Regions from separate parts of the Arthrobacter sp. TRD_SC_6 genome, predicted to be linked through region 2. Evidence: predicted binding sites of a transcription regulator. Region 2 holds the regulator's gene; each other region holds the start of a gene.
The links. The regulator HrcA, encoded in region 2, represses chaperone genes, less so after heat shock. The targets are predictions, from matches to a motif close to TTNGCACTCGNNNNNNNCGAGTGCNAA.

Region 1: groES (co-chaperone GroES) is a predicted target of HrcA. The motif match lies at 2,158-2,184, and genes of this name have one in related genera.
Region 3: ACWA1U_RS04400 (Hsp20/alpha crystallin family protein) is a predicted target of HrcA. The motif match lies at 2,450-2,476, and genes of this name have one in related genera.

Annotation. Positions count from the first base shown of each region.
Region 1 is NZ_CM143953.1:3,316,252-3,320,527, forward strand. It holds gene groL (chaperonin GroEL) at 1-1,607, opposite strand, end outside; gene groES (co-chaperone GroES) at 1,720-2,016, opposite strand; gene ACWA1U_RS15720 (nucleoside/nucleotide kinase family protein) at 2,447-3,127, opposite strand; gene ACWA1U_RS15725 (GNAT family acetyltransferase) at 3,161-3,580, shown strand; gene ACWA1U_RS15730 (N-acetyltransferase family protein) at 3,573-3,791, shown strand; gene ACWA1U_RS15735 (peptide chain release factor 3) at 3,890-4,276, shown strand, end outside.
Region 2 is NZ_CM143953.1:2,680,667-2,684,942, reverse strand. It holds gene ACWA1U_RS12715 (DUF3097 domain-containing protein) at 88-942, opposite strand; gene hrcA (heat-inducible transcriptional repressor HrcA) at 1,091-2,107, shown strand; gene dnaJ (molecular chaperone DnaJ) at 2,175-3,302, shown strand; gene ACWA1U_RS12700 (16S rRNA (uracil(1498)-N(3))-methyltransferase) at 3,317-4,072, shown strand; gene ACWA1U_RS12695 (GerMN domain-containing protein) at 4,083-4,276, opposite strand, start outside.
Region 3 is NZ_CM143953.1:901,647-905,922, reverse strand. It holds gene ACWA1U_RS04425 (alpha/beta fold hydrolase) at 1-239, opposite strand, end outside; gene ACWA1U_RS04420 (formate/nitrite transporter family protein) at 383-1,207, opposite strand; gene ACWA1U_RS04415 (flavodoxin family protein) at 1,254-1,862, opposite strand; gene ACWA1U_RS04410 (DUF2630 family protein) at 1,890-2,132, opposite strand; tRNA gene ACWA1U_RS04405 (tRNA-Val) at 2,297-2,370, shown strand; gene ACWA1U_RS04400 (Hsp20/alpha crystallin family protein) at 2,545-2,985, shown strand; gene ACWA1U_RS04395 (SDR family oxidoreductase) at 3,103-3,900, shown strand; gene ACWA1U_RS04390 (DUF4383 domain-containing protein) at 3,980-4,276, opposite strand, start outside.

The DNA of each region.
Region 1 (4,276 bases), 640 kb from region 2:
CTGTGGCCGTGGGCCTGCTCGTCGTCGTCAGCCGGCTTCTCGACCACCAGTGTTTCGGTGGTGAGGACCAGTGCGGCGATTGACGCTGCGTTGCGCAGAGCAGAGCGGGTGACCTTGACGGGGTCGATGATGCCTGCGTCGACCAGGTTCTCGTACTCGCCGGAGACAGCGTTGAAGCCGTGACCGACCTCGAGCTGACTGACCTTGTCGATCACAACGTAGCCCTCGTGGCCGGCGTTCTCGGCGATCCAGCGCAGCGGCTGGACGAGAGCGCGGCGGACAAGGCCGACGGCGGTAGCGGCGTCACCCTCGAGCTTGAGGACTTCAGGGTCCTCATCCAGCGCCTTGGACGCATGGATCAGGGCAGAACCGCCACCGGCCACGATGCCCTCTTCAAGGGCTGCGCGGGTTGAGGACACTGCGTCCTCGATGCGGTGCTTCTTTTCCTTCAGCTCAACCTCGGTGGCTGCGCCGACCTTGATCACGCCGACACCGCCCGAAAGCTTGGCGAGGCGCTCCTGGAGCTTCTCGCGGTCCCAATCGGAATCGGTGCGCTCAACCTCAGCGCGGATCTGAGCTACGCGGTCTGCGACATCCTGCTCGCTGCCTGCGCCGTCGACGATGGTGGTGTTGTCCTTCGTCACGGTGATGCGGCGGGCAGTGCCGAGGACCTCGAGGCCAACCTGGTCCAGCTTGAGGCCGAGGTCAGGCGAGACAACCTGTGCGCCGGTAAGGGTCGCGATGTCCTGGAGCATGGCTTTGCGGCGGTCACCGAATCCGGGAGCCTTGACGGCAACCACATTCAGGGTGCCGCGGATACGGTTCACCACGAGGGTGGACAGTGCTTCACCCTCGATGTCTTCAGCGATGATGAACAGCGGCTTGCCTGCACCCAACGCCTTCTCGAGCAACGGCAGGAATTCCTGCAGCGCCGAGATCTTGCCGGAGTTGATGAGCACCAGCGCGTCTTCGAGGACGGCTTCCTGGCGCTCGGCGTCGGTAACGAAGTAGGGGCTCAGGTAACCCTTGTCGAACTGCATGCCCTCGGTGAGGACAAGTTCGGTCTGGGTGGTTGAGGATTCCTCGATGGTGATGACGCCATCCTTGCCGACCTTCTCGAAAGCCTCGGCCAGCAGGTCGCCGACCTCCTGGCTCTGAGCCGAGATAGCGGCAACGTTGGCTGTCTGGGAGCCCACAACTTCGCGGGCGTTCTCCAGGAGGCGGGCAGCAACGGCCTCGACAGAGACCTCGATGCCGCGCTTCAGTGCGCCGGGAGCGGCGCCTGCTGCAACGTTGCGGAGGCCTTCCTTTACCAGTGCCTGCGCGAGGACGGTGGCCGTCGTCGTGCCGTCACCGGCGACGTCGTTGGTCTTGGTCGCAACTTCCTTGGCGAGCTGGGCGCCAAGGTTCTCAAAGGGGTCGTCCAGCTCCACCTCACGGGCGATGGTCACGCCGTCGTTGGTGATGGTGGGTGCGCCCCACTTCTTGTCGAGGACGACGTTGCGTCCCCGTGGGCCGAGGGTCACCTTGACGGTGTCGGCCAGCTTGTCGACGCCTGCCTCGAGCTTGCGGCGCGCGGCGTCGTTGAACTCCAACTGCTTTGCCATTATCTGAGTTCGTTCCTTTCAGGCTTGTGCAGTGATGTGTGTGGTGTAGCGGCCGGCACTGGTGGCCGACAGAAAGAACCCCGGCCTAACCGGCCGGGGTTCCTTTGCAGAACTACTTGACGACGATCGCCAGAACGTCGCGGGCGGAAAGAACCAGGTACTCCTGGCCGCCGTGCTTGACTTCAGTGCCACCGTACTTTGAGTAGATGACTACGTCGCCTTCGGAAACGTCCACCGGTACGCGGTTGCCGTTGTCGTCAACGCGGCCTGGGCCTACTGCGACGACTTCGCCCTCCTGGGGCTTTTCCTTAGCGGTGTCCGGGATGACCAGGCCGGAAGCAGTGGTCTGCTCGCCTTCCAGCGGCCGGACAACAATACGATCTTCAAGAGGCTTGATAGAGACCGACACTCGGACCTCTCCTTCACTTGGTTTGGATGAATCTTTGGGTTTCGAGCAGGCGCTGACCGTCGTCGCGGTGCCGGTTTGGCGCGTCCTCGAGGGATTAGCACCCTCATGGTGAGAGTGCCAAGTCCGACTTTATGCAAACGGTTAGCACTCGGTCAAGGTGAGTGCCAGTGCGTCATGCTTTCGGCGCAATTTAACCGGCGCTTCCTCTCATGCCGCCCGTGAAATGTCGATCGATATCTTCATCCGCGCACGTTTATCTGACGGCTGTGAGGTTATCGATCGATATTGGAGACCGGGCGAGCGGATCGGGGCGCCAGAAGGAGCGAGATGGACGCCAGGGCGAGCAGACCGGACACCGCAATGAGCAGGACGGACATCCGTGGGCGAAATACTGCTCTCTTTGTCCACCTTGCTCCCTAGTCGCCACGGATCACTGCAGATACGAGACCTCGTCGGCGCCAATGATCCGGCGGGCTGCCGGGGACGAATTATCTATGACAATGTCCGCCCGAGATGCGGGATCACACTCGGCGAAGTAGAGCCGCTGACCATCGACATACCTGCACCTGCTCGGATGATCCGGATCAGGGTTCGACCCGTCGCGTATTGCCATCCGCCGACCCGTCTCGCTGAACGGGACGTCCAGGAACAAGGACACTGCCCACTCCCCGCGCAATTCGTCACGGTGCAGAAACATTCCATCCACGATCACAAGGCAGTCCGACGGCACCAACACGGGCGATGGGTCGACATCGCGGTCAGCGTCGACGTCGTGACTGGCCTCCCGGTACCTGCCATCACCGTCCCGGGATAGCGGGTCCACTACCCACTCCCGGAAACGGGCGTAATTGTAAGTGTCGAGCCAGAACCCGACGGGCGAATGGCGCCCCAGCCGGTAACGCACCGCCCGCGGATTGATGAAGTTGTCCAGCCCGATCCGAACCACAGCGTGGCCGGCGCTGGATGCCTCGACGGCGAGCGCGTCCGCGAGCATGGTCTTGCCTGCACCGTCCACCCCATCGACGCCGATCAGCACGCGGCCGCGCCGGTCGCCAACCCGGGCGAGCACCGTAGCCAGCACACCGCCGTCGTCGTCTGCTGTTCCACCCATCCCGCGAGCGTATAACAGCCATAAACTGGGCTGATGCAGATTTCGGACCTCTCCCCTGGCCACTACGACGACGCCGTGAACCTCTGGGAGGTGGCCGGCCTTACCCGTCCGTGGAACGACCCGAAAGCGGACCTGTCCCGCGCGATGAATGGACCCTCGTCAACGGTGCTGGCCGGGGTCATCGACGACGCGCTGGCCGGAACGGCGATGGTCGGCCACGACGGCCACCGCGGCTGGGTGTACTACCTTGCCGTTGCATCCGACCATCAGGGTCAGGGCCTCGGCAAGCGGATGATGGACGCGTGCGAGCAATGGCTCATCCGCCACGGCGCAGTGAAGATCCAGTTGATGATCCGGGAGAGCAATACCGAGGTCATCGACTTCTACGAGCACCTCGGCTACGAACGCTCCGAGGTTGAGGTCCGCGCAAAGTGGCTGCGGGCCGATGCCTGACATTACCATCCGCGAAGCCACCGAAGCGGACTGGCCGGCGCTGGCACGGCTCAGAGCTGATTGGTCCGCTGAGCAGGGCAATGCCGACAACGACGACACAACCTTCGAACGCACCTTCACTGAGTGGGTCGCGGCGAACCCCAGGGTGACCTTCGTCGCCGAGCGGGACGAGAACCCTGTCGGAATGATGACGCAGAACCTCATAAACTGAAGAACGCCGAATGGGCGCCGATCCTGCGAAGCGGGCACGGCGATTAGAATGGGTAGCTGGCACCCCGGCCAAACTCCCACGCAAATGGAAGCAGTTTTGTGACGCAGCAGGTCCAGCACCCCACCCGCAGTTCCAGCGGAATCGCCCTGGAAGCGTCCCGCCGACGCACCTTCGCTGTCATCTCACACCCCGACGCTGGCAAGTCCACCCTCACGGAAGCCCTGGCACTCCACGCCCGGGTCATCGGTACCGCCGGAGCTACCAACGGCAAGGAAAACCGCAAGGAAACCGTCTCCGACTGGATGCAGATGGAAAAGGACCGCGGCATCTCCATCAGCTCCACTGCCCTGCAGTTCTCCTACCGGGACGCCGTCATCAACCTCCTGGATACCCCGGGCCACTCGGACTTCTCCGAGGACACCTACCGCGTACTCGCCGCCGTCGACTGTGCGGTCATGCTCATCGACGCCGCGAAGGGCCTCGAG
Region 2 (4,276 bases):
TTCGCCGCGGAGCTTACTTCCTAAGGGTACTGGGTACTTGAGGGCCGCGCTGTTAGGGCGGCAGTGCAATGACTTTTCGGGAGCTGGTCAGACGTCGCTGCCTGGAACCGTAAGGAAGTCAATGACCTCTTCAACCCTCCCAAGAAGGGAGGGTTCCAGGTCCGCATAGGAGGAAACACCCGCAAGAATCCGCTTCCAGCCGTTCGCGATGTCTGCCTGCGTCCGGGCAGGCCAACCCAAGCGGGTGAGGATCCCTGTTTTCCAGTCCTCGTTCCGCGGAATGATCGGCCAGGACCCCATTCCAAGGGCACGGGGTTTGACCGCCTGCCACACGTCCACATACGGGTGTCCGACGATCAACACGTTCCCTGCGGCACCTGGAACGCGCATCGCTTCGGCCGCAATGCGCGCCTCCTTGGTACCCGGAAGCAGGTGGTCCACCAGAATCCCGAGGCGGCGGCCGGCTCCTGGTCCGAAAGCCCGGACGGCTCCAGCCAGATCATCCACCCCGTGGAGAGGTTCGACAACTATTCCTTCGACCCGCAGGTCATCGCCCCAAACCTTCTCGACGAGTTCAGCGTCGTGCCGTCCTTCCACCCATACTCGGCTGGCGCGCGCAATGCGTGCGCGCTGCTCGGGCACCCTGACGGACCCGGAGGCTGTCCGGGTGGGGGCCAAGGTGCCGGAACCTGTCGCAGCGACTACCTCCACGGGGCCGCCATCGATATGGAAGCCGAACCCCAGCGCAAACGTCCGGCGCTTTCCGCGCCTGTCCTCGAGCACCATGACGTGGAGCCCCCCGGACTTCTCGGTGCTGAGGACCTCGCCAACAAAACCGCTCTGGACGTCTTCAAGTACGACGCCGGGGCGAGCTTCGACCTTCGGCAGTTCCGAGCGCTTGGGTGCTGAGAGGTCTTCGTATCCCCATCCTGGGTAGGACATGTGAGCTCGCTCGCTTTCGCTGTTGGCCGTGCCCCGGGCGGGCGGCACCAATGCTAACAATGCGCACAGGCGTATTAGACTTGGCACTTGGGTGTGTTGAGTGCTAACTCGTTCAAGAGTTGGCTGCAATTCCGAAGCGGAGGTGAAAATGAGCGAGCCGAGAAGACTGGAAGTCCTGCGGGCAATCGTTGAGGACTACGTTCATTCGCGCGAGCCGGTGGGATCCAAGGCACTGGTCGAACGGCACAGGCTCGGTGTTTCTTCAGCGACCATCCGAAATGACATGGCGTTGTTGGAGGAGGAGGGTCTCATCACCGCCCCACACACCAGTTCAGGCCGCATTCCAACAGATAAGGGCTACCGGCTCTTCGTTGACCGCATAGCGGAGGTCAAGCCGCTCTCCTCTGCGGAGAAGCGGGCCATCCAATCCCTCCTGGAAAGCGCTGATGACCTCGATGACGTCCTGGACCGCACGGTCCGCCTGCTTGCCCAGTTGACCAACCAGGTGGCAGTCGTGCAGTACCCCCACCTCGGCGCGGCAGCGGTCCGGCACATCGAGTTTGTCCTGCTGGCTCCGGGACGGGCGTTGGTGGTTCTCATCTCAACCAACGGTGTTGTCCAGCAGCGTGTTGTGTCCGTGCCCAACACAGCGACGGAGGACAATGTCTCGGACATCAGGCAGCGGTTCCTTGAGAAAGTATCGGGGGTTCGGCTCGCAGCGGTACCCCAAAGTTTGGCCGCGTGTCTGGGAGAGCTCTCCCCTCAATTGCAGGAGGTCGCCCGCGCCCTTGCGGTGAGCCTGGAGCAGCTTGCCGGTTCCAACCGCGAGGACAGGATCGTCCTCGCAGGTACAGCAAACCTCGCGCGGTCCACTCTCGATTTCCCGCTCACTATCGGGCCGGTACTGGAGGCACTGGAGGAGCAGGTAGTCATGCTGCGGCTGCTCTCCGAGATGAAGCAGGATCCGCTGGGAGTCTCGGTGCGCATCGGTCGGGAAAATCCGCACGGCGGCCTCGCGGAAGCCTCCGTCATTGCAACGGGTTACGGACCCGATTCGTTGGCGAAAGTGGGCGTACTGGGTCCAACCCGGATGGATTACCCAACCACTATGGCTGCCGTGAGAGCGGTCGCCAGGTATCTTTCCCGCATTCTCGACGAGTCGTGACCCCAACAGCCCCAAGAACCACAACCGCCGCACACGCGGTGCAATTTACAGGAAGTGATGTGCAGGAGTGAGTAATCACTACGAAGTCCTTGGCGTCGCCCGCGATGCCAGCGGCGAAGAAATCAAGAAGGCCTACCGGAAGCTGGCTCGCAAGCTTCATCCCGATGTGAACACGGGCCCTGATGCCGCAGATGAGTTCAAGCTGGTGACCCGCGCGTACGAGGTCCTGTCGGACCCGCAGAAACGCCGCGTCTATGACACCACGGGCAACGAGAACGGAACCGACAACGGTTTCGGAGGCGGCTACGCAGGTCCTGGGTTCGCTTTCCAGGACATCTTCGAGACCTTCTTCGGCGGAGGCGGGCCAAGCGGGCCTCCTTCGCGCACCCAGCGTGGCCAGGACGCGTTGATCAACGTACGCATCGATCTCAAGGACGCTGTCTTCGGGACCAACAAGAAGATCGACGTCGACACAGCCGCCGTCTGTCCCACCTGTGACGGTACCTGCACCCAACCCGGCACGTCCCCGAAGACCTGTGATATCTGCGGCGGCGCCGGTCAGGTGCAGAGGGCTGTAAGGTCCATCCTTGGACAGGTAATGACCAGCGCCACCTGCGGAACCTGCCAGGGGTTCGGCACCGTCATTCCGCACCCTTGCTCCGAATGCATGGGGGACGGGCGGGTCCGCTCCCGCCGCACGCTGACTATCAAGGTCCCCGCCGGCGTCGCAACCGGTACCAGAATCCAGCTCGCGGGGCAGGGGGAAGCGGGAACTGCAGGAGGCCCGCAGGGTGACCTTTACGTGGAGATTCGGGTGAACAGCGATGCCAACTTCCTGCGCGAAGGTGATGACCTGCACGCTACGCTGACCATCCCGATGACTGCGGCAGCCCTCGGCACCACGGTGACCATGGCAAGCTTCGATGGAGATCAGGAGATCACGGTCAAGGCGGGCACGCAGTCCGGTGAGATCGTTGCCCTGCGGGGTCAGGGAGTTACGCACCTTCGCGGGTACGGCCGCGGTGACCTGCTGGTGCACCTGAGTGTTGAAACTCCGCGGAACACCGACTCCGCCCAGGAGGAACTGCTGCGCCAGCTTGCGGAACTACGTGGGGAGCAGTTCGCTGAAGGCCAGCTCGCGAGCAACGGGTCAGGTGTCTTCGCGCGGCTGCGTGAACGCCTGGGCAATCTGTAGCGGACCAGGCCGGAATGACCAACCAATCCTTCCTGGGGGAGGCAGCGGCGGTGCAGGGCGCCGTCGTCGGGGGAATCTTCACCCTCGCGGGTGGGGAAGCACACCACGCAGCCACGGTGAAGCGGGTCCGCGTGGGCGAAATGATCGACGTGGTCGACGGCGGCGGGCACCGGTTGAGTGGGCAGGTCGCTTCTGCGACGCCCGACGCGGTCGTGCTCACCGTTGTCTCGGCCTCCTTCGACCCGCCGCCGTCGAGCCCGTTCATTCTTGTCCAGGCCCTGGCAAAGGGTGACCGCGCGGAACTGGCGGTGGAGGCGGCCACCGAACTCGGTGTGGATGCGGTGCTGCCGTGGCAGGCGGATCGGTGCATCGTGCGCTGGCGGGGAGACAAGCTGGTCAAGGGCCGCAAGAAATGGGAGTCACTGGTGCAGGCGGCGTCCAAGCAGTCGCGCCGGACCCGCATTCCCGAGGTCCTGGAAGCCATGGACAGCCGGGGCCTTGCCACCTGGCTCGGCGGCGTCGACCGCCCGATCGTCCTCCACGAAGACGCCGGAGAGTCCCTCGCGGATTATTGGGAGCGAACCGCCGGGCACACCACCGGGCCACTCGCCGTCGTCGTTGGTCCTGAGGGTGGCATAAGTCCACAGGAGATGGACCTGTTTGCCGGAAGCGGCGCCGTGCCCGTGAGCCTCGGCGGCAATGTGTTGCGGGCCTCTACCGCCGGCCCCGCTGCCGTCGCTGTCCTGAACCTGCTGGCCCACAGGTGGTAGCAGCGGCCGTTCAGCGCACGGTGACGAGCTTGTCATCGAGGGGAGAAGGCTGGCTGGTCGCGCTATCCAGGGGAGCGAGAACTTCCACCAGATAGGTACCCGGCTCGAGTGTCGCGCTGAACTCGAAGAGGCCGGTCGCTCCCGTTGCTGCGTCCACCGCGACGGTGCCGGTCTGCGCCGCTCCCGCCGGCTCGCCGTCGTCGA
Region 3 (4,276 bases), 1.8 Mb from region 2:
GTTTTTGGTGCCGGGTGCTGTATACGGTGCGCTTCATAATCGAAGGCGACAACTGTGAAGTGGACCGAAAGCGCTGCGAGCAGCGTGCGGCCCGGTTGGGTGTCGAGCCCTTCTGCCAGCATAGTCCTTGCCGTATTGCCGGAAGCGGGCGTCAAACCGAGTGAGACCAACAGCGCAGGTCCTCGGCCAGCAACGGTCACGGGCAGGCGGGTGCCATCGTGAAGTACAGCAGCGTGCATAGGGGGAATCCTCCCGAAGCGGAAGATTCCCCCTACCACCGCGAATTGAGTCCAGACAATTAGATTCAATTCGTATCAGCAACTATGCCGGAAGGGTACCCGGTAGCGTCATATTCACCCTAAAGTCCGGTAAATCAGCCGCCCTAAGACGCCTCTTCGCGTTCCTTCTCCACCAATTTCCGGTCACGGACCAGGCGGAGCGCTGTGACCAGGAGAATGCCCCCGACGATGTTCAACACAACCGTGTAGCTGAACCAGCCGAGCCAGTCCAGGTAGCTGATTTCGGCACCAGATTGGATAGCTCCGAAGATCAACAGTGAGTCCAGGATTGAGTGGAAGAGCTGCAGTCCCGAGAGAACAAAACCCCCAACGACGGCGGCCGCCAACTTTCCGCTCATTTGGTCGGTGCCGTGCTGCATGCGCGTCATGAGGGTGATGGTGCTGCCGCCGAGCAGCGCCAGGCACGCCGTTTGCCAGCTCAGACCGGCGTCAACGTAGTGCTCGGCTGACGTGGTGACGGTCTCGGTCCATTGCGGGAACGCGGTCATCACCAGGGCCATGAAGATCCACCCACCCACGAGGTTCGCAAACAGCGTGCCGCCCCAAAGCTTGCCGAGTTGGGCGAGGCTGGCTTTTTTCGCGGTCACAGCTGCAATGGGGACCAGGAACCCCTCGGTGAACAGTTCACTCTTGGCGAGGAGCAGCGCAATGAGACCAGCGCTGAAGGCCACCCCCGCCAGCAGATGGTTCTCGGTCTCGTGCAGCACTGCCAGGTAAGCCATCACCCCGATGCCGATCTCAAAACCGCCGAACAGGCCGGTGATCAGCACATCCGGGAAGGTCCTGTGAAGGCGTTGCGCACCCTCGTCGACGGTCCGGTCGAAAGACTCCTCGATGTCCTCCTCTACCGGCCCGGCGTTGTCACCAAGCTCCCTGCGCCGGGCGTCGCCGTCGTCGTCGTGGTTCAAGCCGGCCTGCCTGTCTGTAGTGTCTCCGCCCTTTTTCCCAATGGACCTACGGAGCGGGGTACGGGGCCACCTTGAGCGATTTAGCGAGATGTACCGCATTGGCGGCCATAGAGGAAATGGACGAAGCGACCGCTTCCGGCACCTCGTCCAGGTCCTTGAAGTCTACTTTCTGCATCGCCTCGCCCACCCAGTAGACGCCGCCCTGTGCAGGAATGGTGAAGCCGATGTCGTTGAGGCCCTGATGCATCTCGGCCGTGACGTGGTGCGCGCCGTCCTCGTTCCCGACAACGGCTGTGAGTGCCACACGGTTGTACATGATCGGGCGGCCTTCCTCATCTGTGGAGGAGAGGTCAGCGTCGAGACGCTCGAAGACGCCCTGGCCGACGCTGCTCATATGACCCACCCAAATGGGCGCGCACAGCAGGAAAATATCGGCGTCAAGGATTTGCTGGCGCAACTTGGGCCACTCGTCGCCGCTGCCCATGTCGATCTGGACACCCCGGACGACGTTGTGGTCGACAACCCGGACCGACGACGTCGTCACCCCCTGTTCCTTCAGCTTGTCGAGGATGAGGTTGGCCATGAGTTCGCTGCTCGATGTGTCCGGTGACGGCGTAAGCGTGCAGATCAATGCGAATGCTTTCAGGTTATCCATTGAGTTCCTTCGGTTGGCGGGGCGTGCTTACTGCTTGTATCCCTCGACCTGATTGACCGGCCTGGTTTCTGCGTCCTGAGGACTTTCGCCGGCGTCCTGCTTGGCGCGTCGTTGACGGAGGAGGTCCCAGCACTGGTCCAGTTCTTCCTCGAGTCTGCGGAGCCTCGCCGGGCGGTCCTCGTCCGGCACACCGGACTCGCCAGGGCTGCGCAGCTCATGCTCCTCATCAACCAGTGACTGGATGCGTGCCAGAATGTCCTGATCATTCATCGACTTCCTCCTTCGTTCCGGCTCAGAACCCCCTGCTGCCTGGCCCTGAATATGGATCTCGCTGGAATAATCAGGCTACTTACTATTCGTCCGGATATCTACCGCTGGCCGTCCCTAATTGGGCGCTGCCTAAGTGAATGACCTAAACTAACTGGGAACTATTCGCCTGTGTAGCTCAGTCTGGTAGAGCATCCGCTTCACACGCGGAAGGCCCGGGGATCGAGGCCCCGCGCAGGCACTGTTCACGAGCCCGTCCCGCTGCAAGCGGGGCGGGCTTTTTCGTGTTCAGCCGGTTCATCCTGAGCGAACAAAAAGGCTTAGCACTCGGGACCGTAGAGTGCTAATCTTTTTACCGAGTTGAGCGAATGACGCTCAACTCGCAAACCTCAAATCGCATAGGGAGTGAACCATCATGGCAATGAAATTCGATCCGTTTCGTGAACTAGACCGCGTCGCCGGCGCCCTGCTGGATACTCGCCAGGGCCTTCGCGTGATGCCGATTGACCTGTTCCGAGAGGGTGATCATTACATTCTCAGCGCGGACCTTCCGGGCATTGACCCAGGATCTGTCGACATTGACGTTGACGGGCAGCTGTTGACCATCCGCGCCGAGCGGACCCTTCGGAACACCGAGGGCGTCAAGTGGCTTACCCGCGAACGTGAGAGCGGCTCGTTCCTGCGGCAGCTGAACCTCGGGCAGGGTATCGACATCGACGCAATCTCCGCGCGGTATGAGAACGGTGTGCTGAGCGTGACCATCCCGGTCAGCGAACGTGCCCGGCCGCGCAAGATCGAGATTCTCACAGGCGAGGACGCCCAGGCCATTTCCGGCAACAGCGCCGTGGAGGCCTGAGCCCGCGAACAACAGAGAACGACGACGACGGTCCGCGGGCCGTCGTCGTCGTTCGTTTCATGGGGCGGGCGATTAGGGGCGTTGCGCGGGCGTTCGGGCGCCATGAAGATGGAGTGCATGACTGACTCACAGAAGACTGCAATCGTGACCGGCTCCAGCTCCGGTATTGGCCAGGCAACCGCCGTCGCCCTCGCTGAATCCGGATATAACGTCGGCATCACCTGGCATACGGGCCAGGAGGGGGCAGAAAAGACCGCCGGGCTGGTGCGCGGGTTGGGCCGTGAAGCTGTGGTCGCCCACCTCGATACAGCAGATGCTCCTGCCTGCGGTGACGTGATTGATGGGCTGATCAGCGAGCTCGGGGGCCTCGACGTCTTCGTGAACAACGCGGGGATGAATAAGCCCCAGCACTTCCTCGAGACCGACTACGAAACGTGGCGCACAATCCTTGCGTCCAACCTGGACGGTGCCTTCGTGTGTATGCAGCGTGCTGCCCGGAGTATGGTCGCAGCCGGGCAGGGCGGCCGCATCATTGCCGTCACGAGCGTTCACCAAGAGCAGCCCAAAGTGACCTTCTCCGCTTATGACGCCTCGAAGCACGCGCTGGGAGGTCTGGTCCGCACGATGGCGATTGAACTCGCGGATCAGGGGATCACGGTCAACGCGGTGCTGCCCGGCGGCGTGCATGTTCGTCCGGACTCGCCCGAAGGGCAGGATCCCTACAAGATCAGCCGTCCAGGAGTTCCCACCGGCAGGCCGGGACACCCCCGCGAAATAGCCGACGTCATCACCTTCCTCGCGTCGCCAGCTGCGAGCTACGTGACTGGAGCTTCGTGGGTGGTGGATGGCGGAATGCTGCAGATGGGCCCCCAGGCCGGGTCCCACATGCGCAGTGACGAGTGGCGCAAGGGCTGACAGACAACAAAAAACTGCGGGCGGAGCGCCGTGTAGGCGCTCTGCCCGCAGTTTTTTATAACCCGGTTGGTATGCAGTGCTATGCAGTGCGGGTGTGGTGCTTGTCCTTGAGAACCAGCGCCAGTGCGATCATTGCGATCGCCAGGACGAGGTGCAGGATGTTGTCCGCACCATTGATCGGAACGAAGTTCGCAGCCGAATCGGCGGGAACAATCAAGCCGTAGATAAAGAGCACTGCGTAAATCACGCCGCCCCACAGCAGGAAGTTGTACGCGCCCGAGTAGGTCTTGGACATGACGATTCCTGCGACACCGAACAGCAGGTGGACGATGTTGTGAAGGATTGAAACCTGGAAGATACCCAGCAGCATGGCCGT